One region of the Varibaculum prostatecancerukia genome, then DNA from elsewhere that is predicted to be linked to it. Evidence: riboswitches for the same ligand, from Rfam matches in the RefSeq annotation. Region 1 holds a riboswitch; the other holds the start of a gene.
The links. A riboswitch is a leader RNA that binds a small molecule or an ion and turns the genes downstream of it on or off. The one in region 1 is predicted to bind thiamine pyrophosphate.
Positions count from the first base shown of each region.

Region 2: another riboswitch for thiamine pyrophosphate. It lies ahead of KO216_RS02495 (thiamine ABC transporter substrate-binding protein); the one in region 1 lies ahead of KO216_RS05790 (phosphotransferase enzyme family protein).

Region 1 covers NZ_OW968402.1:1,329,258-1,341,327, reverse strand. Annotated here, with positions in the region: gene KO216_RS05820 (HAD-IC family P-type ATPase) at 1-213, shown strand, start outside; gene KO216_RS05815 (TerC/Alx family metal homeostasis membrane protein) at 341-1,384, shown strand; gene KO216_RS05810 (ABC transporter substrate-binding protein) at 1,467-2,381, opposite strand; gene KO216_RS05805 (ABC transporter ATP-binding protein) at 2,395-3,177, opposite strand; gene KO216_RS05800 (ABC transporter permease) at 3,174-3,923, opposite strand; gene KO216_RS05795 (ABC transporter substrate-binding protein) at 3,920-4,951, opposite strand; gene KO216_RS05790 (phosphotransferase enzyme family protein) at 4,939-6,072, opposite strand; TPP riboswitch at 6,091-6,192, opposite strand; tRNA gene KO216_RS05785 (tRNA-Val) at 6,259-6,333, shown strand; gene KO216_RS05780 (M18 family aminopeptidase) at 6,341-7,618, opposite strand; gene KO216_RS05775 (DUF6308 family protein) at 7,714-8,763, opposite strand; gene cysE (serine O-acetyltransferase) at 9,041-9,625, opposite strand; gene cysK (cysteine synthase A) at 9,634-10,569, opposite strand; gene KO216_RS05760 (YigZ family protein) at 10,966-11,595, opposite strand; gene rpmF (50S ribosomal protein L32) at 11,819-12,001, shown strand.
Region 2 covers NZ_OW968402.1:558,784-570,853, forward strand. Annotated here, with positions in the region: gene KO216_RS02485 (MDR family MFS transporter) at 1-1,747, shown strand, start outside; gene KO216_RS02490 (DUF4235 domain-containing protein) at 1,782-2,051, shown strand; TPP riboswitch at 2,133-2,234, shown strand; gene KO216_RS02495 (thiamine ABC transporter substrate-binding protein) at 2,271-3,326, shown strand; gene KO216_RS02500 (ABC transporter permease) at 3,331-5,004, shown strand; gene KO216_RS02505 (ABC transporter ATP-binding protein) at 5,004-6,014, shown strand; gene KO216_RS02510 (outer membrane protein assembly factor BamB family protein) at 5,975-7,726, opposite strand; gene KO216_RS02515 (glycosyltransferase family 2 protein) at 7,934-8,755, shown strand; gene KO216_RS02520 (hypothetical protein) at 8,719-12,070, opposite strand, start outside.

The sequences.
Region 1 (12,070 bases):
ATGATCACCCTAGTAATCGCGGCGATCGCGGTTCCGGTGGTGCGAAATTTCTTTGCCTTAGAGATCCTATCTTTCTCACAATGGCTGGTCGTGGTTATCTGCAGCGCCATTTCGCTCACCGGACTAGCGATTATTGGTACCTATTGGGAGAGGCGGCATTGGCCAGATCACGGTTCGGGGTTGCGCTTAAAACACGTTAGAATAGGAAAGTAAATCCGGAAGGGGAGTACTTCCATCAACAGGCCAGTCGTCATCACGGCAAACTTGCCCGGCTGGTTCGGCCTGAAAAGGCGGAAGAAGACCTGAGCATAGACAACGCCAACGAAATGGAGAACGCTGCATGGGTCTGATGCCTGCGCTTAATGCCACCCCTGGACACGAGGTAATTCACTGGTGGAACTGGGTGTTGCTGGCAGTGATTATTCTGGCGCTGCTGATTGTAGATTTCCGCGGACACGTCAGCAAAGCCCACGAACCCACTATTAAAGAGGCCGCTATCTGGTCCGGTATCTATATGGCGATTGCGGCCGCCTTCGGATTAGTGGTGTGGCTGCAATGGGATCTGAATCTAGCCGCACAGTATTGGGCAGGTTGGATCACCGAATGGTCGCTGTCCCTGGATAACCTGTTTGTATTCATTATTATCTTGAATGGTTTCAAAGTTCCCCGCGCCTATCAGCAAAAAGTGATCATGCTAGGAATCGTGATCTCTATGGTACTGCGCCTAGCATTTATCCTGATAGGCGCCGCTTTGATCAACGAGTTCGCCTGGATCTTTTACCTCTTCGGTCTGTTCTTGATCTACACCGCGATCAGTCAGGCGCGGGAAGGAATAACCAAAGAGGACGAGGGGGAATCTGCAGAAGGGTACCAGGAAAATAAATTCACTACCCTGGTGCGGCGGGTACTGCCGGTCTCCGAAGGCTTCCGAGAAGCAAAACTGCTCTATCGCCACCGCGGGAAAACCTATGTAACCCCCATGTTCTTGGTGATTATCGCGATTGGATCTGCGGATCTAATGTTCGCGTTTGACTCTATCCCCGCGATTTTTGGCCTAACTAAACACCCCTTCATTGTTTTCGCCGCTACCGCTTTCTCTCTGATGGGGCTGCGGCAACTGTTCTTCCTCGTAGATGGGCTCTTAGAACGCCTGGCGTTCCTACATTACGGCCTGGCCCTAATCCTGGGATTCATCGGGGTAAAACTGATTATCCACGCCGCTCACGAAGCCCCCTTCCTGGGAATAGAAAAATGGGCGCAGGTGGTCCCCGAACCTTCTATTGGCTTTTCGATGGGCTACATCCTAGTGGTCCTCGTAGGTACCGCGTTGCTGTCGATTTGGTACTCTCAGCGGCACCAGAAAGCTAATCCGCAACAGGACTAAGGACCAAAAAGTTTCGGCTCGGATACCTGCTAGTTTTGCTAGCAATTTTAGGTACCCGAGCCGAAAACTCTATTGACGATGCCTACTTTTCGGGCAGGTACTCGTTAGTCCAAGCACCCTCCACGTCCGCTAAGGTAGCAGTAGTAAAGCCGTTTTCGCTCATCCAAGTGGTGTAGGAACGAATCACTTCCGCATCCATCTCGCCCCAGCGCCCCGAGGGTGCATGCCAGGACGGTGCCATGAATTTGAGGGACGCGGTCAAGGTATCCTCTTCACTAGCGCACATAGTAGAAGCCAGAATGTCTACGGTTTCTGGCTGCTGGTCACGAGCAAAATCGTAGCCGCGGCCAGTGGCAGCCAGGAACGCCCGTACCTGATCTTCGTGGCTACGCAGATAGCTTTCTTCCACGCACAGGAAATAGGCGTGGTGGGGAGTAACTCCCATTTCGTCAAAGGATAGTTGGACTACCTCGGAGAATGGTTTACTGCCCTGGTAGGCTTCCCAGCCTAGAACATTGAAAATAGCGTCATATTTGCCTTTTTCAACTGCGCGAATATCGGGTTCGAATACTCCGGGATCCACGACATTTACCTTGGAAAAATCACCGCCATCTTTTTCGACGGCTTCCACTACCATTTGGATGAGCCGTTTAACCGGCGGAATTGAGACGGTTTTTCCTTCTAAATCTCGAAAACGGCGAATCCCCTTCTCCTGGAGAGTAATCACCCCACCTAGTTGGTTTTGATTAAAGGTAGCGACGGCTACGAAGGGGTGGTCGCTGTGGCGGGTTTCCAGCAGTTCTCCCAGCCTAATGGAGGCAAACTGGAACTCGCCTTTAGCAGTTAGCTGTGCGGGGGTGCCGCGGTCGAAACCGTCCCAAGAGATATCAACATCTAGTCCCGCTTCTTGGTACCACCCTTTTTTGCGGGCGACGAAAAGGCCTGCGTGGTTAGGCCAAGTAACTACATATTCCAAGCGGATTCGGGTTAAATCCATTTTTTCTCCTTATTTAATTGCCCCAGAGGGCGTTTTCGATTTCTTGATAAGCGGTCACAAATTTAGGTGTGGTACGTAGACCGGTCCGGTGAGTAGAACTTCCGGTCGCTGCCGGTGAGTCTGCCGATAAAAACTCGGCACGTTCCGGAATCTGGATCGCTACGTCCGCGATGATGCGGCCCGGGCGCTCGGACATCACCAACACGCGGTCAGCTAGGGTTACTGCCTCGGCAATATCGTGCGTGACTAGCAGGAGGGTTAAACCGCGGCTGCGAGTAGCTTGCCAGAGCCAGCGTTGCATTTGAGCCCGGGTTATTTGATCGAGAGCCCCGAAAGGTTCATCCAGGGCGATTAAGGTCGGTTTGGCGAGCATAGTGCGCAAAAAAGCAACTCGCGAACGCATCCCCCCGGACAGTTGCGCCGGGTAGGCGCGGGAAAATTGTTGTAGCTCAAACTGAGCGAGGAGGGCGCGGGCGCGCTCGCGGGCTTCCCGGCGGGTCACTCCCCGGATACGTAGCGGGAGGGCCACGTTATCTTCAATCGTGTTCCAAGAAAATAGTCCATCGCGTTGCGGCATCAAGGCAACTAGGGGTTCTGGCACAGACCAAGTGATTTTTCCCTGATCTGGGGAGCTGAGACCGGCGATTATCCGCAGCAAGGTCGATTTTCCGCAACCTGAGGGTCCCACCAGGGCCGTTACCGTTCCTGCAGTGATAGTTATCCCCACGTCCTCCAAGGCAATCAGGGGCGGGGTAGTAAATTTCTTCGTTACCTCTGATATTTCTAGTAGGCTCATTTTGCCTTCTTCCAGGGGATTAAGATGCGTTCGGCCAGTTCTACCAGCAGGTAGGCTGCTAAGGTCATCAAGGTCAAGATTCCGGCTCCGAAGAACACTAGTTCTGTTCGGAAAGATCCTTGGGCAGTGAGTAGATAAATCCCCAAACCATTTTCTGCCCCCACGAACTCGGCAGTGGCGGCAGTGGCGGGACCGTAGGTGACCGCGATGCGTAGTCCGGTCATAAAGTCTCCCAGGGCTGCCGGCATTCGCAGATGGGCGAATATCCAGGCGGGGGAGGCTCCCAGAGAGCGCGCCACATCTATCTGGTCGCGCGAGGGCGCAGATAGCCCTTTAGTGAAAGCCACGATAAGTGGGAAAACCCCAAACAAGGCCACCAGGAGGATTTTCGAGGTCATACCAAAGCCGAACCAGATAATCAGCAGGGGAGCGATGGCTACTACAGGAATCGTTTGGGAGATTACCAGCAGCGGCATCACCGCTTTACCGAATGTTTTCGCCCGCCACAGGGCGAAAGAAATCGCTATCCCGGAAATAATCGCTAGCGAGGTACCCGCCAGTACTTCAATCAAAGTTACTTGCGTGGCGAGCGAGGCCGCCGGCCAGTCTGCTATCCCCGCTTTTATAATCACGCTGGGGGCAGGTAGCAGCTTGGGGTTAACTTGCCCCAGACGGCACACCCCTTCCCACAGAGCCAGGGTTAACAGGACCAGTCCGGCGGCGACTAGACGCGAGCTATGTTTCATTTACTGCTGGTTTTGGCTAGGAATTCATTGGTTACTACCTCGGGGGCGGAAATCTTTTGCGTGTAGGGTTTTCCATCTCCGTCAGCAACCAGTTTTTGCTCAATAATGAAGTCCAAGTAGCTTTGCCACTTGTCCATATCGGCGTGACCGACAGTGCCGGCCGCATCTGGCCAATATTCTTTGGAAAGTTTCTCCTGGGAGGCGTTAACCAATTTGGCATCTAGCTTTGCCTGCGGATTAGCATCCATCAGGATCTTAGCGGCCTCTTTGGGGTGGTCTATCGCCCACTGGTAACCCTTTTGGGTGGCTTGCACGAAGGCGCGCACTAGCTGCGGATTATCTTTGATCAGATCTGCGCGAGTGGATATCCCGAGCAGCGCCGGGGTAGTAGGCACCCCGTACTTTTCGTAGTCAAAGTAGCGTAGTTTATAGCCGCTCTGTTCCGCCTCGATTCCCTCCCAGGTAGACAGCAGTTCCGCAAAGTCGGCGCGTTCATTCTCTACCGCCTGTAAGGTTTGGGCACCGGCGACTACCTTCTTGAAATCGCCCTTTCCGCCGTCCTTTTGAATCAGCATTCTGGTGGCGATATGTTGATAGCCGCCCCCGAAGTCAGCGAGGGTTTTACCGTCTAAATCCCGGGGACGCTGGATATCAGCCTTATCCAAAAATCCCACCATATAGGAGGATTTCGGTTGCAGGTTGAACACCATTTTGATTCCCAGGTTCGAGGCCTTCGAGGAGGCGATAGAGTCGGTGCCAGAGAACCCAAAATCCGCGCCTTTGGCAGCCATTACTGATTCCACGCCGCTCTTAGAAAAACCCATTACCTTTACGTTTAGTCCCGCTTCCCGGTAAAAACCTTTTTCTTTGGCGACATAGATCCCGGTGTGGTTAGTGTTAGGAGTCCAGTCTAAAATCACCGAAGTGTTCTTCAATTCGGGATCTTTAGTTGCGGAACTAGATCCGGTGGAACACCCCGCCAGGGTTAGGGCTAGAGTGCAGGCTAATGCGGTAGCTATTTTTCGCATGCTCTTTCTTTCGCTAGTTGATTGATGGTTGATAAATATTTTTTGCCTGGTTCGGTCAGAAACCATTGGCTATGACCCTGGAACCCAATATTCCAGGCCCAGTCTTTAATCTGCGGATCGATTGGAGCGAGCAGGTCGTATTCGATAGCAGAAAGGGAAAACTCTACGTTACACAGGGCAATCATGGCGCCGAGCATCTCGATTTCTTCTCCGGACAGCGGCAAGACCTGCCCATAGCCACTTAGTAAGTCACCGGCGACTTCCGGCCAGTAGCTGTCAGTTTTACCCTCGGTAATACTTATCCAGTCGATGCTGTGGCGCTCCAGGAGCACCGCCAGGTCGAAAAGCGGGGGATTTGGGCAGGCGAGTCCAAAATCAATCAGGGAAGTAATTTCATTTCCTTCCCAAAAAGTATTGGAAACATGCAGGTCGCCATGGGTAAAGTAGCGCGGGGCGCTCTTTAAAGGAGTAAGCGTTATTGCTAAGGGTCGCAAAGGCTCCAGCGCTCCCGCTAGGTCGGCTCCATTTTCCTTCAAATAGGTATCAAGTACCGGATGGGTATTTAAGAAGTCTGCTAGGCGCGCCAACGGGTCTCCCAGCATTAGCTCTATCCGGTTTTGATAGGGGCCGGGTTCTAGCGACAGCGGTTTTATTTTTTGACTGGCCAGGCGTAAGCGGGCAGCTACCCTCCCCAGTTCCACCGCCTCTTCACTGGTTTTCGGGGGTAGCCAGGAGCGCAGATCCCGGTAGCGGTCTTGCCCGGGGGCGCCTTGGGAAGCCTCAAAAATCCACTCTCCTAAGCGGAGCACGGTCCCCCTGGGGTTGAAAGAGAAAAAACGCGGGGTAGAAAAGCCGCTTTCTGCCAGCTGATTAACAAAGGAGTGCTTAGCCTCCAGCTCATTTTCGCTGACCAGATGGTGGTGGTAGCGCTTTAAAAATACCTGTTTGCCGCTAGCGGTTTTCAGCAAGCCGGCGGCAGCCATGGGGCGTGAAGAGGGAGAGAGCTTAGCGATTCGCTCCTCGCGAAACTCTGGGATTTCATTTAAAACTTCGGTGGCTTTACAGGCGCTAAGGGGTGGCCACTGGTTATTTACCACTTTTAGCTGTTGTTCCCGGTCCATCTGTGCCTCCTAAATATGCGCACAGGTGAACCAGCTTCCTGCGCCAGCATTACCTGGATCAGGTGTAACGGTCGAAGCGTTTTGCTTCCTCTCAGCTCGAAAGCTCCCGTGCTACCAGAAGCGTACCAGAAGATTGGTGGATTTGGTTTGCGCCCTCAAAATCCGGTAACGTAGTTTCAGTTCAAGGGGCCATTGGCGCAGGGGTAGCGCGCTTCCTTCACACGGAAGAGGTCACTGGTTCGAAACCAGTATGGCCCACCACTAACAGTTATTTCTGCAGGTAAGACTGCATTATCTTAGCTATCTCCACCTGGTCGCCAAGGGCACATATTTCCCGGGCAGAGTGCATTGATAAAATCGGTACCCCCACATCAATAGTGGTGATCCCCAGGCGGGTAGCAGTCATGGGGGCGATAGTTGACCCGCAGGTGACGGCATTGTTGGATACGAAGCATTGGGTTTTAACCCCGCAGCGCCTGGCCGCGTCCTCCCAAATATGCCAGCCCTGCGCATCGGTGGCGTACCGCTGGGAGGCGTTGAGTTTGAGTACCGGTCCGGCTCCCATCATCGGCCGGGTGTCGGGGTCGTGTTTTTCGGGATAGTTGGGGTTTACTGAGTGGGCAACATCTGCTGATAGGCACGAGGACTCCGCCAGCATCCGTTCAAACGCGTCAGGTTTATTTTCAGTGAGGGCGCAGCGGCGTAAAACCTGTTCCAGTAGCGGCCCGGCGACCCCGGTTTCGGTGTGGGAACCGACTTCCTCATGGTCAAAAGCTGCGCTGACCAGAATATTTTCTCCCTGAAAGTCCTTTTCTGCCAGGCTTAATAGGGCTTGAGTGGCGCTGTAAACGGATAGCAGATTATCTTGCCGGGCCGATGCCAGGAACTCGCGGTTAGTTCCTAGCCGTTGGGGTTCGTGAGTATCGAAAGTGTAGAGCTCATGGCTAGAGATCTCACCGGCTCCGTTGAGACCGGCTTGCTCTGCGATTACCTCAAGGATTCGGCGCTGAGAGCTTCCTACGTACCAGAGGGGATGCAAGTGTTGCTGCCGGTCTAATTCCAGTTTGTTGGCTGATTCGCGATCTAGGTGGGGAGCTAGTTGGGGGATAGTCGCGATTGCTCCGGTGCGCACCAGATGGCAACGTCCGGAGCGGTCATAAACGACCCCGGCGATTCCTAGTTCTCGGTTTAACCAAGAGTTAGGGAGCATCCCCCCATAAACTTCTACGTTTAGCTGCCCCCAACCATCGGGGCTGAGGCTATCGGGGGTGGGTTTAAGTTTGAATGCCGGAGAGTCAGTGTGGCTGCCGATGATCCGGAACCCTTTGGGGGAGCCCGCAGGTACGATCCAGGCGATGAGGGCGCCCTTGCGGCGTAAAAAGTAGCGTCCGGGTTTTTGCGGCCAAGGCTGCGAGGGATCGACTGGTTTAAAGCCCTGGGAGCTATATATCTCAGACAGGGTGTGCGCCGTGAAGGCGGCACAGGGGGATGCCGTAATAAAGTCAGTTAAACCTTGGGTGTAGGTTTCCAGATCAAAACTCGTCATAGTTTCATATTAGAGGGAGAGGATTAAAAAGTTCCTGTCCCTTAGCTGCAGATGCTAGCTAAGGGACAGGAAGAACCTTTGGGGCAAGAGTTACCTTAGAGGGATACCGGGTCGGTAGAGATGAAACCGTCGTCCCCGTCATCTTCGCGCACGTGCCGTCCGCGACGGTTCAACGCTTGCCGGGAGTTACCCAAGTCAGCCGGTTCTTCCCCTCCTAAATGGCGAGCATTTCCGGTGCGCTCTTTTACCTGGTTAGCGGGGGCGGCTTTCGGAGACTCTTTGCCCTGAGCCTTCTTAGCCTTAGCCTCAGCAGCTTTTTGTGCCTCGCTTTGCGTCTTTTGCTGTTTCGCAAGTTTTTTGCGCTGCTTCTTAGAGCGCTTAGCTAGTTTTTTGCGGAGTTTTTCTTCCTCTCGTTCTTGACGGCGAGCCGCTTTTTCTTGGCGAAGCCGTTCTTTTTCGGCTGCCCGCTGTTCCTGCGAAGCCGCGAATACTAATGCCTGTAAAAGCTGTACTTGCGAAACCCATTCGGGCAGTTCCAAGGCTTCCCGCAGGTAATAAAGCTGGTGCGCGAGCCGTCCGCGGTCAGCTAATAACAGATCATGAAGGTCTAGGCAGAACTGAACATAGTCACTGACTTCTCCCCAGGGGCGGCGGTCAGCCTTCGAAAAAAGAGGGAGCGCCGCCGGACGCAGCCGAGCTAAAAGCGCCGCCGCTTCCTTCGGTTTTAGCACCAGCGGATCTTTAGTTAGCGCCGTCCATACCTGTGACAAGGGGCCAGTTTCGTCCTCGAATACCTGGAGCGGAATATCTACCAACTGGGTGTCGATGGGGATTTGCCCCATAAGTTCGGGCAGTGGTTCGGAAGCAAAAAGTTGATCCAGGCTATCGCTATCGACCTCAATATCTAGGTTCGCTAACGCTACAACATCGCAGTCGCGCAGGTTACAGGCATCCTCCCCAGAGGAGACGCCGGCTTGGGGTTGTAGCGGAAAACTGGGGGAAAACTTGGAGGTCAGAGAAAACAGGGTAATCCGCGGATTGTGTGCCTGGCAGTAGTAGTCGGTGAGCAGGGAACGTGCCCGCTCCCAGGCGTCAGCATCCCCGCGAGTAACTCCTGTAACTATTTCCGGAACTGTGCTAATCATTTTTCCTCCACAACTAGCTTGTTACTTCTAAATTGTAGTCGAAGATGCTTCCGCCTTGGCGCGTGCGTTCACCGATAGCCGGATTTTAATCCACTGTTAAACCAGTTTTGCCCGGTATCGGCGTGATTGCGTCCTCCCATGAATTCTTTCGAGGGCGTGCCGCCTCATTTTGCACGTTTACTGCCTAAACCAGATATTACTGCCCGGCGTGGCCGCTACCTTCCGGGGCGTGATCCCTGCAGGTAGGCTGCCGGCACCCTAAAAACGAGTCCTTGCCCTAAATAAACAAGGTGGGGTCGATAATCAGTTCAGCGGTCTTTTGCTGCTTGCATCCCGGAGTTACCCGCGCGGGTACCCCGATAGCAGAGCACCCCGCAGGCACATCGCGTACTACTACCGCATTGGCGGCAATCCGAGCATCGGAGCCTACGTGGATCGGGCCGAGAACTTTGGCGCCAGCTCCTACCATTACCCGATCCCCCAGGGTGGGGTGCCGTTTCCCTTTTGACATCGACACCCCACCTAAGGTGACCTGGTGAAACAATACACAGTCGGTACCTATCTTGGTGGTTTCCCCAATTACTACCCCGTTGGCATGGTCAATGAACAGACGCCGCCCCAGGCGAGCCCCGGGGTGAATATCCACCCCGGTATAGCTGCGGGAAATCGAAGAAACTATCCTGGCCAGCAGTTTCAAGTTTTTCTTGAACAGCATATGTGCCAGGCGGTACGCCCAGACTGCGTGCACTCCCGGATAGGTTAGCGCCACTTCTAACTTGTTGCGGGCAGCCGGATCCGAATTGATGGCAGCCGCTAAATCTTCTTTACATAGTTGCACCAAAGTCGGTTCCGGCTTCGCCATTTTTTCTCCTAGTCCATTAGATCTTTGAACAGCGGGGTACTGAGGTAACGCTCGCCAGTATCGGGCAGCAAAGTCACGATACGTTTACCTTTCATATCAGGGCGCTGCGCTAAACGCAACGCTCCCACCAAGGCGGCACCCGCGGAAATCCCCACTAGCAGCCCTTCTTTAGCGGCGGCTTGGCGCGCCATCGCGATTGCGTCCTCAGTTTTTATAGTCAGGATTTCGTTCATTACTGCCGAATCAAGAATCTCAGGCACAAAGTTTGCCCCGATGCCTTGAATCCCGTGCGCCCCGGCCTCTCCCTTGGTGAGTAGGGCGGATTCTGCCGGTTCAATCCCGAAAACCTGGATATCGGGATTTAGTTCCTTTAGCCGCTTGCCTACTCCGGTGACGGTGCCCCCGGTTCCGATCCCGGCCACGAAAGCGTCAACTTTCCCGTGCGCGTCGGCCCAGATTTCTTCGGCAGTGGTTTTATAGTGCGCTTGGGGATTAGCGGGGTTGGTGAACTGAGAAGCCAAAATGGCTCCTTCGCGTTCTGCCACCACTTTCTGGGCGGCGTCCACAGTCCCTTGCATCCCCTCTGCTGCCGGGGTAAGTACCAGCTCGGCTCCAAAGGCGCGCATCAGGGCGCGGCGCTCTTTGGACATAGATTCTGGCATGGTGATCACCACTTTATAGCCGCGGGCGGCGCCTACCATCGCGAGGGCTACCCCGGTATTTCCAGAAGTCGACTCCACCAGGGTGCCGCCGGGCTTTAACTTTCCAGATGCTTCGGCGGCGTTCACCATCGCTAAGGCCACCCGGTCTTTAACCGAGGAGGCGGGGTTAAATGATTCGACTTTGGCTACTACTTCGCCGTCAAAATCTGCCGGCAGCAGGTGATTGATTTTTACTAGGGGAGTGCGGCCTACTAATTCAGTTACGTCTTTTGCGATATTCATGCTTTTCCTTCAAATTATTTTAAGTGAAAATGCTGGGTATCCAGCTTTAAAGATCTGGGGTCGGGGCGGAAAATAACCTACTGCCCCGTGGGACAACCCGCGCCTGGGCGGTCGGCGGGATGCCCCTAGCGACATACGCGACAGCGGGAGGAAACGGGAAAACGCATTTGCCTCTCCAATCTGGCGTGAAAACTCGGTCACTTCAAGTTCTAACATCTTAACTCTTTGCGGCGCAACTTTTATGCGCTCAGTAAAACTTGGGGATGGCTGTTAGTCGCCAGTTTTCTTGTTCCGGGGGCGCAAGTAGGCGCGGGAAGCTGCGTGCAAGCTGATTTGTTAGTCGGTCGAGCAGAGGTAAATAAAAAGGTCTAATAAACGAACTTGTCTGGGTGGCATTTACTCCCGCACTTCTCGGGTGATATCGGGCGCGGTCTCTACGTTGATTTCCCTGCCACTAATACTCGACAGATAGCTTTCGATCTGCGATTGGCTAGTTTCCAGCGGGGCAGCGAATCGCAAAGTGGCTTCTTCGGCAAAGTCTCGATCTAGGATCTGGTAACCGTTTTGGGTAAGTTTTGCCTCGATTTTTCCGGCTTCACTGATCGGTAGCTGCAGCTGGTAGGAAGGCTGGGTAACAATCCGCACCGTTTGGGCGTCCTTTAACACTTGCTGTACCGCGCCGGAATAGGCGCGCACTAACCCGCCCGTACCCAGTTTTGTACCCCCGAAATAGCGGGTAACTACGCAGGTCAGATTAGTTAATCCCGATTCGGTTAACACGTTTAGCATCGGGCCTCCGGCAGTGCCTGCCGGCTCCCCATCGTCGCTACTGCGGGCGGTATCTGGTCCGGAGTCTTGGTGAATAATAAAAGCAGTGCAGTGGTGGCGAGCATCGGGGAACTCACTGCGAATCTGCGCGATAAACGCGCGGGCGTCCTCTTCACTATCGGTGCGCGCTAAGGAGGCAATGAAACGGGAACGTTTAATCTCGATTTCGCTGCGGGCAGGGGCGTAGATAGTGCGCATAGCTCGATCCTATCTACTAGCCAGGCGGGGGAGGGGGAGGTTTGAGGTTTTGGGGCAAGTGCGTCCCAAGTGCGTCCTCGGAAAAAATTGCTTTGGGAGTCCCGTTTTCCCGAAATAGCGTGCTCGCGAGACAAATCACATGGTTGAAACTGGAATCTTTCCGCTATAAATGGCACAGTTATATAGGTTATTTTTCTATTTGTATTAGTTAGAGGAGTCCGTGATGGCAGTACCAAAGCGCAAAATGTCTCGTGCGAATACTCGCACCCGGCGGTCTGCTTGGAAAGCCAAGGCACCCCAGCTTACTTCGGTCAAGGGCAATGATGGACGTTCCTATGTGGCACCTCGTCACCTGGCCAAAGCGGTAAAGCTGGGGCTGTACAGCCCGGCAGACGATTTCGAGTAAAGCTCGAAGTTAAGAAAAAGCCCCTAGCAGTTTCCTGCTAGGGGCTTTCCTTTATGGTTTTTCTTGTTT
Region 2 (12,070 bases), 770 kb from region 1:
GGTTATGCAAGTGCTATCAGGACTACTGATGGTGCTGTTCGTGGCGGTAATGTCAATAACTATCATCGGTACCGCACTCCCCACGATGATGGCGGCACTTAGCGGCAGCGAATCTCAATACACCTGGGTGGTTACCGCAGCGATGCTTTCGGCGACGGTAGCTACCCCGGTTTCGGGGAAACTCGCCGATATGTATGACTCCAAGAAACTACTAATCGGGGCCATCGGGCTGTTTACTTTTGGATCTTTGCTTTCTGGAGCAGTAAACGCTGCCTGGCAGCTGATTATTACCCGGATTGTGCAGGGCATCGGGATGGGCGCGATCATGTCTCTTTCCCAGGTGGTAATCGCCTTGGTGATCCCCCCGCGCGAACGCGGACGCTACAACGGCTATATCGGGGCAGTAATGGCGATTGCCAACATTTCCGGACCATTGGTTGGTGGTTTCATAGTAGCGACTCCCTGGATGGGATGGCGTTGGTGCCTGTGGATTTCTATCCCCTTCTCCCTGGCAGCCATGGCGGTGCTCTGGCGTTTCTTGAAGGTTCCGACACCTCAAATCACTAAACCGAGGATCGATTTTTTAGGTACTGCCCTGATTACTGCCTCGGTTTCCGGTACCTTAATTTGGCTGTCACTGGCCGGTAAAACTTTTGCTTTTGCCTCCTGGCAAACTGCGGTGATGCTCACTTTATCCGCGCTGTTCCTGGTGGTATTCGTGCTGTGGGAACTGCGTTTTCCGGAACCCATCATCCCCATGTGGATGTTTACTCAGCGCACCACCTTGCTGGCGATTTTAGGGTCAATCTCGGTGGGAACTGCAATGGTGGCTCCGCCCCTGTTCTTTACCCAGTTTTTTCAAATCTCGAAAGGGATGAATCCCGCACTGGCGGGAATGGCGCTGCTGCCGGGAATGATCGGTACTTTTATTGCGTCAACTTTGATAGGTCAGCTGGTTTCGCGGATAGGACGCTGGAAACGCTTCGTGGTCGGTGGCTTCGTGGTGATGTGCCTAGGTATTTTACTAATCACCCTGGTTGACCAAAAGACTCCCTACTGGTTCTGCGCCCTGGGGATGTTCCTGCTGGGAGCGGGGCAAGGTGCCAGTATGCAAAACCTGGTGTTGGCGGTGCAAAACGGGGTGAAACTACGCTACATGGGAGCTGCCACCTCTACGGTTACTTTCTGCCGGTCTATGGGAGGAGCTATCGGGATTCAAGTCTGTGGTTTCGTATTCACCTGGGAGATTGCTCGTCAGGTTAGGGAGGGGATGGCGAAATTAGGGCAAAAAGGTGCCACCATGGCCGAATCCTCTACGCTGGAGCTGGATAAATTAAACCCTGCTCAACAGCAGGTGATCCGCGCTGCCTATGCCGGCGCCTTGGGGGATATTTTTGTGCCCCTTCTGGTACTGTCGCTAATCGGATTGGTTTGCGTATCCCTAATGAAAGGTAGTGAACTGATTTCTGAATATGCAGAGCATGAACCCGACAGACACCAGGCGACCGAACATGAACGCGAATTGGTGCGCCGCGCCCTCGAAAAAGATCAGATAAGTAAAGATCTATCTGCCCTGGCCCAAAAAAGGAGGCAAGGGGTAGAAACCGGAGCGGATATTCCTGCCGAAGATTCCCAGTCTGCCAGTGAGGACGTGCCCGATTCAGCGGCCTGTGCTCGTCGAGATATGCCGCAGAACCCAGATGAAGATGAGCCAGATTTGGGATCAGCGAACCATAACCTAGGGTAGTTTAGAGATAACTAACAAGGCGGAAAGGTAAACCATGGATATTGGGTGGAAAGTAGCAAGTGCCGCCAGCTTGGCGGGTGCCGGACTGGTAGCAAACCTGGTGATTAACACCGGTTGGAAGCTGGTGACTGGCCATAAACCTCCTCAGGATGGGGAAGAAGCAGCACAATCTTCGCTACTGGAAGTAGTGTTGTTTGCCGCTATCTCGGGGATAGCAGTTACCCTGATTCAGCGAGCAGCCATGCGGCGTACTAATAGCTGGTATGGAGGACGCCAAAAGGACGTTCTTGATCTTGGTAACTAAATTTTCCTAGGATGCGGGTTTAACCAGTAAAAACATGCCTTTTTAGAGGCTAAAGAATAACTGGTGATAAGCTTTAGGTGACAGTAACGACAGGGGAGCCGAATAGGCTGAGAGTGTCCAGGTGGACAGACCCTCGCACCTGAACCAGGTAATGCTGGCGCAGGAAGTCGAGTCTCTTACTTGCGCCCGCAAGTCCCCTCCTGACAGATGGAGGGAAAAATGCGTAAATTCGCGCGATTTACCGCAACCTTAGCAATCGGAGCCTTAGCTCTGGGACTAAGTGGTTGTGGAAACGATAAAAGTGCCGCCCCTACCAAGGGTGATAGCAGCACGGTGACGATTGTTACCAATGGTAGCTGGACGCTGGGCAAAGAATCTTTGGCCAAAGCTAAAGCCGCTACCGGACAGGAAATTAAGCTGGTAAACGGGGAAGAATCAGGCACCCTCGATTCCAAATTGATCCTGCGTAAAGATTCTCCGCTGGGGGATATGGCGGTAGGATTGACCGCCAATAACGTAGTGAAGGTAGCTAAGGCCGGGGTGATTGCACCTTCGAAAGTAAAGGTTCCTAGCTCTGCGGAAAAATATTTGAATAAGGAGGCTGAGGGGGCGCTGCCTCTAGATCGCTCCGACGTATGCGCCAACTACGATATTGCCTATTTTAAAGATCATAATCTGACAGTGCCCGAAACCTTTGATGACCTACTGAAACCGGAATACAAGGGCTTGACGGTAATCGAGAATCCCGCCAAATCTGATACCGGATTGGGGATGCTACTGGCTACCGTGCAACAAAAGGGTAAAGACGGATACGTCAAGTACTGGAAAGACTTGATGGCTAATGGAACCAAAGCCGTAAATACCTGGGATGAAGCCTATAATCAAGAGTTTACCCAAGGCGAAGGAAAAGGAAAGTTCCCGATCGTGATGTCTTACTCCTCCTCCCCCTATTGGTCGGTTTCTGAGGACGGCAGTTCGGCTCCGACTGCCAATATCGCGGGTACCTGCTATCCGGCGGTCGAATATGGGGCGGTGCTCAAGGGCGCGAAGAACGCCGCTGGCGCCGAAAAGGTTTTGAACTGGCTTTACAGTGAGGAAGGTCAGAGCGCCATTATGAGTGAAAACATCACCTACCCCATTGATGAGCAAGTAAAACTAGATCCGAAGCTAGAGAAGTTCGCTCCCCGTCCTGAAAACGATAAGCAACTTGATCCGGTACAGATTGAGCAGAACCGTGGCGAGTGGATTCGCCAGGTACAGGCGGTACTGGGATAACGGCTTGACCAGCCTCTCTCAGCGTCGAATCCTACCGCCGGGACGGATATTTCTCGTCCTGGCGGTAGGAATTCCTGCCCTTTTCCTGGGGGTCTGCTTTTTTTATCCGGTGCTGGCACTCGCCTGGCTGGGAGTAGGGCAGGCCGGAGAAACCGGCTATTTTTCTACCTTTTGGCGAGTTTTATCTGATTCCTTCACTTGGCGGGCGATCCGTGACACTCTCATCTTGGCGCTGGGGGGAACTTTCTTCTCTACCCTGGTGGGGTTGCCCCTCGCCTGGGTGCTCTACTGCCTAAATTTTCGCTTTAGAACCGCCCTACGCGCGGCAATAACCATTCCCTTTGTCCTGCCGACCATCGGGGTGGCCGCTGCTTTTAAGGCGCTTCTTTCCGAGGATGGTTGGCTGTCAGCTTTGGGGCTGGACGGCACCTTTGGAGCCGTCATTTTAGCGATGGTCTTCTACAATGTTTCTCTAATAGTGCGCACCGTGGGGCCAGTCTGGGCGCGCCTCGATCACCGTGCCTACCAGGCGGCACGCACCCTGGGAGCCGCGCCTAGCCGAGCGTTTTTCACCGTCACCTTGCCGCAGCTGCTAGGGGCAATTGCTTCGGCAGCTTCCCTAGTGTTTCTTTACTGTTCTTCGTCCTATTCATTGGTGATGATTCTGGGAGGAATCGGGGTCGTAACTTTAGAGAGTCAGATTTATCAAACCACCTCCGTTGATTTAGATTTAGCGGCGGCGGCAGTCCTAGCGCTCCTGCAGGTAGTGATAGTTGCGGCGGCGCTGGCTGGATCTCAACATTTTCAAAATAAGGCGCGCGTTGGGGTAAAGCTGAAGACTATTGAGAGCTCCCGGCTGGCTCACGGCAGACAACGCTTCGCGGTCTGGGCGGCCGCCGCAGTGATTATAATTCTGATAGCCCTGCCCATGGCGCAGGTAGTGGCGCGCTCATTTCGCCGACGCGGACAATGGACCCTGCAAAACTATCTCGACCTCACCCGCCCGGATGCCTCTATTTTGATAGATCAACCGGTAATCAACTCTTTAGGGGTGTCGCTGCGGGCAGCTCTTATCGGTGCGGTGGTTTCCACTTTATTAGGAGCCTTGGTAGCAGCGGTAACTTCCCGGAATTTTCGTAATCCGCGGATGCGGCGTGCCGCAGAAATTTTTGATTCCATAAATATGTTGCCGCTAGGGGTTTCCAGCGTGGTGATTGGTCTGGGATTCTTAATCACTTTAGCGGCTCCCCCTTGGAATCTGGCTGACAGCCCCTTCCTGCTGCCTTTAGCCCAAGCATTGGGAGCATCGCCGCTGGTAATCAGGTTAATGCGTCCGATGCTGCAAACTATCAACCCGAAGCAAAGAGAAGCCGCTGCCACCTTGGGGGCACGTCCTTCACGTATTTTCTTAACTATCGACGGCCCCTATATTTGGGGAGCTGTGGTAGTGGCTTTCGGCTTTGCTTTCGCGGTTTGTTTCGGTGAGTTTGGGGCCGCATCCTTCTTGGTGATGCCAGAATCCTTAACTTTGCCGGTGATGATTTATAAACTTTCTGGCAGCGCGGGACCTGCCGAAAATGGAATGGCGATGGCAGCGGCCGTGATTCTCTGCTTAACCTGTTCCCTGGTGATGAGCGCAGTAGAAGCTCTGCGAAAAAGAAAAGTTGGTGAATACTGATGGACGGCTTAGCTATTTCCCAGGCACGCGTGCAATATGGACAGGTCGAGGCGGTTAAAGATCTCACTATCGAGGTTCCGCTGGGTACGGTAACTGCGCTACTGGGACCTTCCGGGTGCGGAAAGTCCTCGCTACTGCGCGCGATTGCGGGACTGGAACCTTTAGCGGCAGGCACTATTTCTTGGCGAGGACGCAATATGGAGCAGGTGCCGGTGCATCAGCGTCGATTCGGAATGATGTTCCAAGATGGACAGCTTTTTCCCAGCCGAAATGTAAGTGGCAATATCGCCTATGGAATTGCGCATCTTCCCAAGACGCAAAGACGGAAAAAAGTTAAAGAACTGCTGGATAACGTAGGTTTGAGTGGCTATGAAGATCGTAGTATCGATACCCTTTCAGGTGGGCAAGCCCAGCGGGTCGCCTTAGCTCGTTGCCTCGCGCCGCAACCGGAACTGTTGCTTTTAGATGAGCCGCTCTCTGCCCTTGATAGGGCGCTACGGGAAGAACTGGTGATTACCCTGCGCCAGATTATTCGAGATTTAGAATTAACGGTTGTCTATGTAACCCACGACCAAGATGAAGCGTTTTCACTGGCAGACCAGATTGTAATTATGGATCAGGGAGAAATATTGGCCGCGAACAGCGCGGAAGAAATCTGGGAAGCTCCCGGATCTCAAGCCGCAGCCTCTTTCCTTGGATATCGTCCTTTTCTCAGTGCCGGAGCAGCTGCAAAGTTTGGGATTGAAATTGGAGAGGGTGAACAGCTGGCAATAGCGCCAGGAGGATTAAAGATGTGTCCGGCTGGACAGGGGATTGCGGCTACCGCCCGCGATTTACGGGTGCGGCGTGGAAAATATTTGGCGGAGGTTTCTTGGCAGCAGGATAGTGAAGAATACGCCGGACAGGCAGAGTCAGGATTGGGTTTGCACCTATCGAAAAAGCAAACCCAGCAAGAAGTAGGTTTGCAGATTCAGCGTTCCGAAACCTGTGTGGTGCCAGTTCTTGGCTGACCACCTCGCTGATTAGGTTCTTTTTCAGCGTTTTCTGCTTTACCGGTGCATAGGGCAGAGATTTTTGGATCAGCGATGGCGCTGGTTACGGTAATAGCACTGGTGGCTGCGGGGTCATCCAGGCATTTATCCATATAATCTTTCGCCGGTTTCCCACGCTCGACCTCCCCGGTATCAATAACCCGGATAACCTTTTCGGCACCTTTCAGCTTGCAGGACACCCGGTCGAATTGAACCTGATAGGAGCTGCCGGAACCGCTGACATCGCGCACCCGAATACAGGAATCAACCGGGAAATTAAGACCAGGTTTCGCTTTGTTCATGGGGTTAGCCGCACCCTTGGCGACACCTTGATTCTCATCGTTTTGTTGCCCCCACGTCTTAAATGATTGCGGTGAAAAAGTATGTAGCTGCTTATCATCCCGGATGGGCGGGAATTTAATGCCAGCGGAATCGGTAAGAGACCACAAGGTGATTCCATCGGCGCTCGATACTGCTTTCAGCTCGCCCTGGTCAGTGGTGTAGAGCAAGATGTCTTGATGCAAACGTAAAGTATCCGGGTTTTCGCTGAATTCCCAGAGCCGTTTCCCATCCTGTCTGGAATAGCACCCCAACTGTCCGCCGCTAGCTATATATAAAAACTTTTTGGTCGGTAAAATCTGGGTTTCACTTCCCAGCTTGAAGTCGGATTCGGTAAAAACAGCCCGCAAAGATCGGGATGTTTCCCAATCCATCTGGAACAGCTTTCCTCCTTTTTGCACCATATTTAAAAGATGTCCGGTGTTATCGGTAGGGACCGTGGTGCCTTTGGGGAGGGGAGCGATATGAGCACGTTGTGGCTGAATATAGAACGAGCGTACGCATCCGTCATCAGTGCTTAGCGCCCACGCAGTGTCGTCGGAATTGCGGATAAGACGCCCGGGACTGGCAACTTGGATCTGATTAGTTTCCGGATTAATCAGGTAATTAATCCCGTTATGCCCGATCATCCATAGGGAATCGGAAAAAAGTTCAAAATTTTCCGGAGCCTGTTCAGTAGGTTGATCATCGAGGGAACAAGCAGTTAAATCAGGCTGCAACTGGGTATCGGAGGCCTTCTGGGACATTAATCCTTCCGATAGGTGTTCACCGGTCTGCGATATTCGCAGTAAGGAAAGATCTTCGCCTACCAGTACAATCTGGGAGTCGGTGGTGCCGATGTTGACGTAGGGATCTACTGATTCCCATACCCAATTGGCAGTCCCCATTTTCAGATCCACGAGTGCGACCCCGGAGCCGTTGCCAGATTGATAAAGGCAGGGTAAAAAGCGATTTTCTTCCTCGGAATCCCCGATGGCTTGCTGGGCGCAGGTCACCAGAGGAGCTCCTAAATCAACTGACCAGGCGGAAGTGCCGTCCTCAGCTAGTTGCATAATAACTGCGCTGCCAGAGCCGGTGACACCTGCGGCAACGCGGTAATCTCCATAGCTTACCGGTTCTACTAAATTCTGCTGGCCAAGCAGGGGTATGAACGAGTTTACGTGGTAGGCGCTGGCTTGGAAATCCGCCTGTAAAACCGGTTTATTTTTGAAGTAACCAGTAGCTTGTGCTTGGCGGGAGCTGTAACGTAGCCATAAAAAAGTTCCCCCGGCAATTATCGCCACTAAAGCCAGGGTGAGGATTAGAATGACCAGCCGGAAGAGTCGGCGTTTTATTCGCGTCGCGCGAGCCACCTGCTTCCTCCTTCCTGTAACTGGCAACCTAGTCAAGTTTAACCCGAGAACTTGTTTACCGCTGAGGGCGCGACCGAGTAGTACCGATCCCCAGCTCGGGGCAGTAGCTAGGGGTGCATACTCAAAATAGTTCAGAGTTCACTTATTTATGGTTAGAATAAAGCCATAAGTTTGAACCTTAAGGAATAGGTAAAACTGAGGCAAACCATGCATAGAGATCCAGGTAAACAGGCTAATCCGCGGGTTGCGGTAATTATTCCCGCCAAGGACGAGGCCGAACGAATCGGCACGACGGTTCGGGCAGTTAAAGCCCTCCCCTTTGTTGATCTGGAACTAATCGTAGTAGTAGATGACGGTTCCTCTGATGACACCCAAGATATTGCCCGTCAAGCAGGAGCCGTAACCGTGCGCCATACGGTTAACCGCGGCAAGGCTTCCTCGATGGAAACCGGAGCAAAAGTGGTGGCCATGCGGGCAGTCAAAGGGGAAGACCCGCCACTACTACTATTTTTAGACGCAGATCTAGGCGAAACTGCCGCCGAGGCTGCTCCACTGATAGAGCCGGTAATCAAGGGAGAAGCCGATTTTACAATCGCGGTATTGCCACGACCGGCAGGAGCAGGCGGGCACGGATTTGTGCTAGGACTTTCCAGGTGGGCAATTAGGCGCACTACCGGCTGGAATCCCCAGGCTCCGCTGTCGGGGCAACGTTGCCTAACTACTGCTGCTTTTCAAGCTGCTATACCTTTGGCTGCTGGCTGGGGGGTGGAAACCGATATGACTATCAGCCTGCTAAGTAAGGGATTTGCAGTTAAGGAAGTGCCAGTTAATTTCAAGCATCGTGTCAGCAGGCGGGATTTTGCATCGCAAATGCACCGTCTGCACCAGTTTATTGATGTTGTGAAAGCGATTTCTAAACTGCGGGCACGCAGAGTGCATATTAAGAAGCATAGGTTCTTTAAAGTGGCTTTAAAGCAAAAACCGGGGGAAGTTTACCGAGTTCCACTGGGTAAAGGTTCTGAAAGCTGAGTAAATACTGCCGAGCAATAGGCCAGAGCGGTCAGCAAAAACCCGATTGCGGGTAGCTGGGTGCCGGAATCGTTTAGTAGATAGGCGAAAAGCTGATTCACTGCAATGGCCGCGAGCCCTAACCGTAGACCTGTTTCCCTAGCTACTAGGGGTAGTTCGCCTAAGCGGGGACGCAAATAGCTACCCGAGTTGGTAATGGCAATTACCAGTTTGCGTGCTCGTGGTTTGACTTGCTGTCGCCAAGACCGTGGGGATTCATCTGCGGTTTCGGGGGAGGCAGAATCATTTAGGGGTAACGATAAGTCCCAAGACCCCACTAGGTTATAGGGGTGGTTTTCTTTGTCGAGAGCAGGGCGAAGAACCAGCGCGAAAACCAGTAGGCAGCATAGGAGTGACCAGACATAGGTGGTGAAACCCCAGCTGCCGAGGTTCGCTAATAGTTTCCGGGTGAGAATCTCTAGCAAATCTCCGTTCAAAATAGATTGCACGAAGTTACCTAAGTGGGTGCGTTGAGCCGCAGGTCGTAACCAGTCGGCGAGGGCGATTCCTCCGGAAGCAGTCCCCGCTATTACCAGGGCGACCAGCAGCCGTTTTACATTAACTCGTTTCCCATTAATCAGCAGTAACAGAACCAGGAAACCAGGTAGGAAAGAGATCGGACCGCCAAAATCAGCGCCAAAACGAGGCATCCCATCCACGACCATAAACGCCAAAGCAAGTACCACAATCAATAGATTTGATAGCCAAATTTGCCAGCGGGCAAACCCGTGCTTACCGAAAACTGCTCGGTTAGCTAGGGGGGTTAGGCAGGCGCAAAGCAGTAGCGTCCAAATTGCGCATACCGAGTAATACACATTTCCGAAGCCAAAGAAACGCGCTCCCAAAAGCGAGAACGATCCGAAGGGCGAATCCATGGAAATATGGGATCCCCAAGCCACATCCAGGCAGATTACAAAAACGCTGAAAACCCCCACAACTAGCGCCGGGCCGATGGGGCGCCCTCGCCAAGGACCGGTGCAGGCAGCCAAGGAGAGCACCCCGGCAATCAACAAGCTGAGCAGGGTGAACGTTGGGGTGGGGGATTCTGCCTCCCACCAAGGAAACATGGCTGCTACCAGGCAAGTTGCAGGAAGCGCTGCTATCGTCAGGCAGATAAAACGCCCTAAATAGCCCAGCTGGGAAAGTAGATAAGACCGACGTTGGGAAAAACGGATTCGCGGTATTTTTAGCAGCACCAGCCCTAGGAGCAATAGCGCATCCGCAGCGAAAATTACATAGGAACTGGGGGGAAAGCCCAAGCGAGAATAGCTGGCATCAGCTCTTTGCCCGTAACCGGCCAGGCGTTCGATCCGTTCTTTGGCGGAAGTGCCAGCTTGTTCGCTGACCGTTAACGGTGCCCCCGAGGTGCTGAGTTTACTATTGGAAGCGTTTAGCCAGTTCAGTACGGTTGCGCTCAGATCAGCGCTTTGGGCTATCCCCACTTGGTGTGTAGAGGAAGAATAGGCGATTCCTGCCTGCACGCCCTCCCCATAAATCACGCCTGCCTGCAGTTTTTGTTTAACCGAATCGGGGCTAGTGGAAACCACCAGGGCGCGAGTATCTTTAGGCAGAGCCGCTAGGGTGTCTTGTAGCGCTTTTAACTGCGCATCTTGCTGGTCAACAGAAATTCGCGCCGGCTGCATCCCTCGCAGTGCCTCGTAGGTGGAAATATTGGGGAATAGCCGGGCGTTAGCGTGCCGGGTTTTTGCTACATATTCTTGGTCATTACCCGGATCCGGCACTAGTAGTGCAGATAGGGAAGATATATGCAGGTTGCCTGGCTGGAAATAATTATCGGAATCCCCAAAAATACCGGGAGAGGAAGCCGGCGTGGGATTTTCTTGGGGATTCATTTCTGATTGTCGCAGCTCATTGCGATCTTGAGTGGGGACCGAGGCTACCTTCTGATCCGGAACTATGGCCCCAGCTTGCAGAGAGTTTCCAGAGAGGGAACCGCCGTGTTCTAAAAGCCAGATCGGATCCCAAACTTCGCTTTGCTCGGGAGTATCTGTTCCGGAGGAGGGATCAAGGAAAGAAAATATTTCCCCTTGCTGCGTCAGCACTTCTTGAGTTTGGCGGTTAGGATTGCGATTCAAGGGGGTAGCCTGCACGTCGATTAGGGTGAGGGCGTGCGTAGAAACCATCTTGCGCACCGCCTGAGAATATCCCTTTTGTCCTGGGCGAATAGCTTTTACTTGCCCCCGAACTATGCCGTCCTTGTCGGCTAGAGCCAGCCCGGCACTATTCCCAATAGCTGCCGCGCTCACCTGGCTTTCCCGTAGTTGCTCAGAGAGCATTCCCAGTCGAGCCGATAGGGAACTCTTCTTAGCGGCACGCTGGTAGTAGCTCCAAAGTTTGACCCGGCGGTTATTGTTTAAAGTTTCGGGGATGATACACAAGTTCCTGCCTGCGAGAGAAGATTTGCTGGGACTTTTACCAGCTGAAAACGCTAACCAGGCATCCTGGGGGCAAGCCATAGCTTTAATAGGAAAAGGTGCGAGAGAAAACAGGGCGCCAGAGTTAAGGGCGGCGGTACTTTCACTGTTTTGCGGGGAGGCTGTCAACAGATCCGTCCAGTTCAAGCCGGAGGTAAAAATTACGGCAACCGGAGTATTCCCGGGATTGGGTAGGGGTTTTATTTTACGAGGTTCCGCATCTGGGCTGACTCCAATCACCCCTACGCTGGCTGCGCAGAACATAGCAATTACTACCGTTAGCGAAGCGAGAGAAACTAGGCGTAACCGCGATTTGCTGACTACCTGAGGACGGGGAGAAGCTGCGGGGAGAGTCAGGGATACCAGGGCGATTGTTAGCGGGATTAGGAATAGTAGTGCAGCTAGCAGCGCCTCGAAGTTGCTAAACCAGTAAATCAGTCCAGATAAGACAGCGGCATAAAGTGCCAGGGATGCTACCTGGCGGCGTTGATTTTGCAAGAAAATGCGGCGAAGTGGCGTTAGCTGCACTAAGAAGCAGGCTATCGTGACTCCTAAGCAGCTAAGTAATAGTCCGAATGCCTCCGCGGATAACTTCATCAGCCAGGGGCCGTGCAATATTGAATAACCGAAAGGGGTTCCTATCAGGGTGTATTCGGGATTTTGACCTACCCACCACAGCACTCCCCAGGTAAGAGTGGAGGCGCCCAGTCCGGCTATTTGAGCCACAGCGCGGCTATTTAAGCTGAAGGTTTCCCGCATTGCCTGGATAAACAGGGATAACAGGGCAGTTAAGACCAGGGAGGTTAGAGAAATTACCGCAATCGCGGGCAGAAAAGAGGAC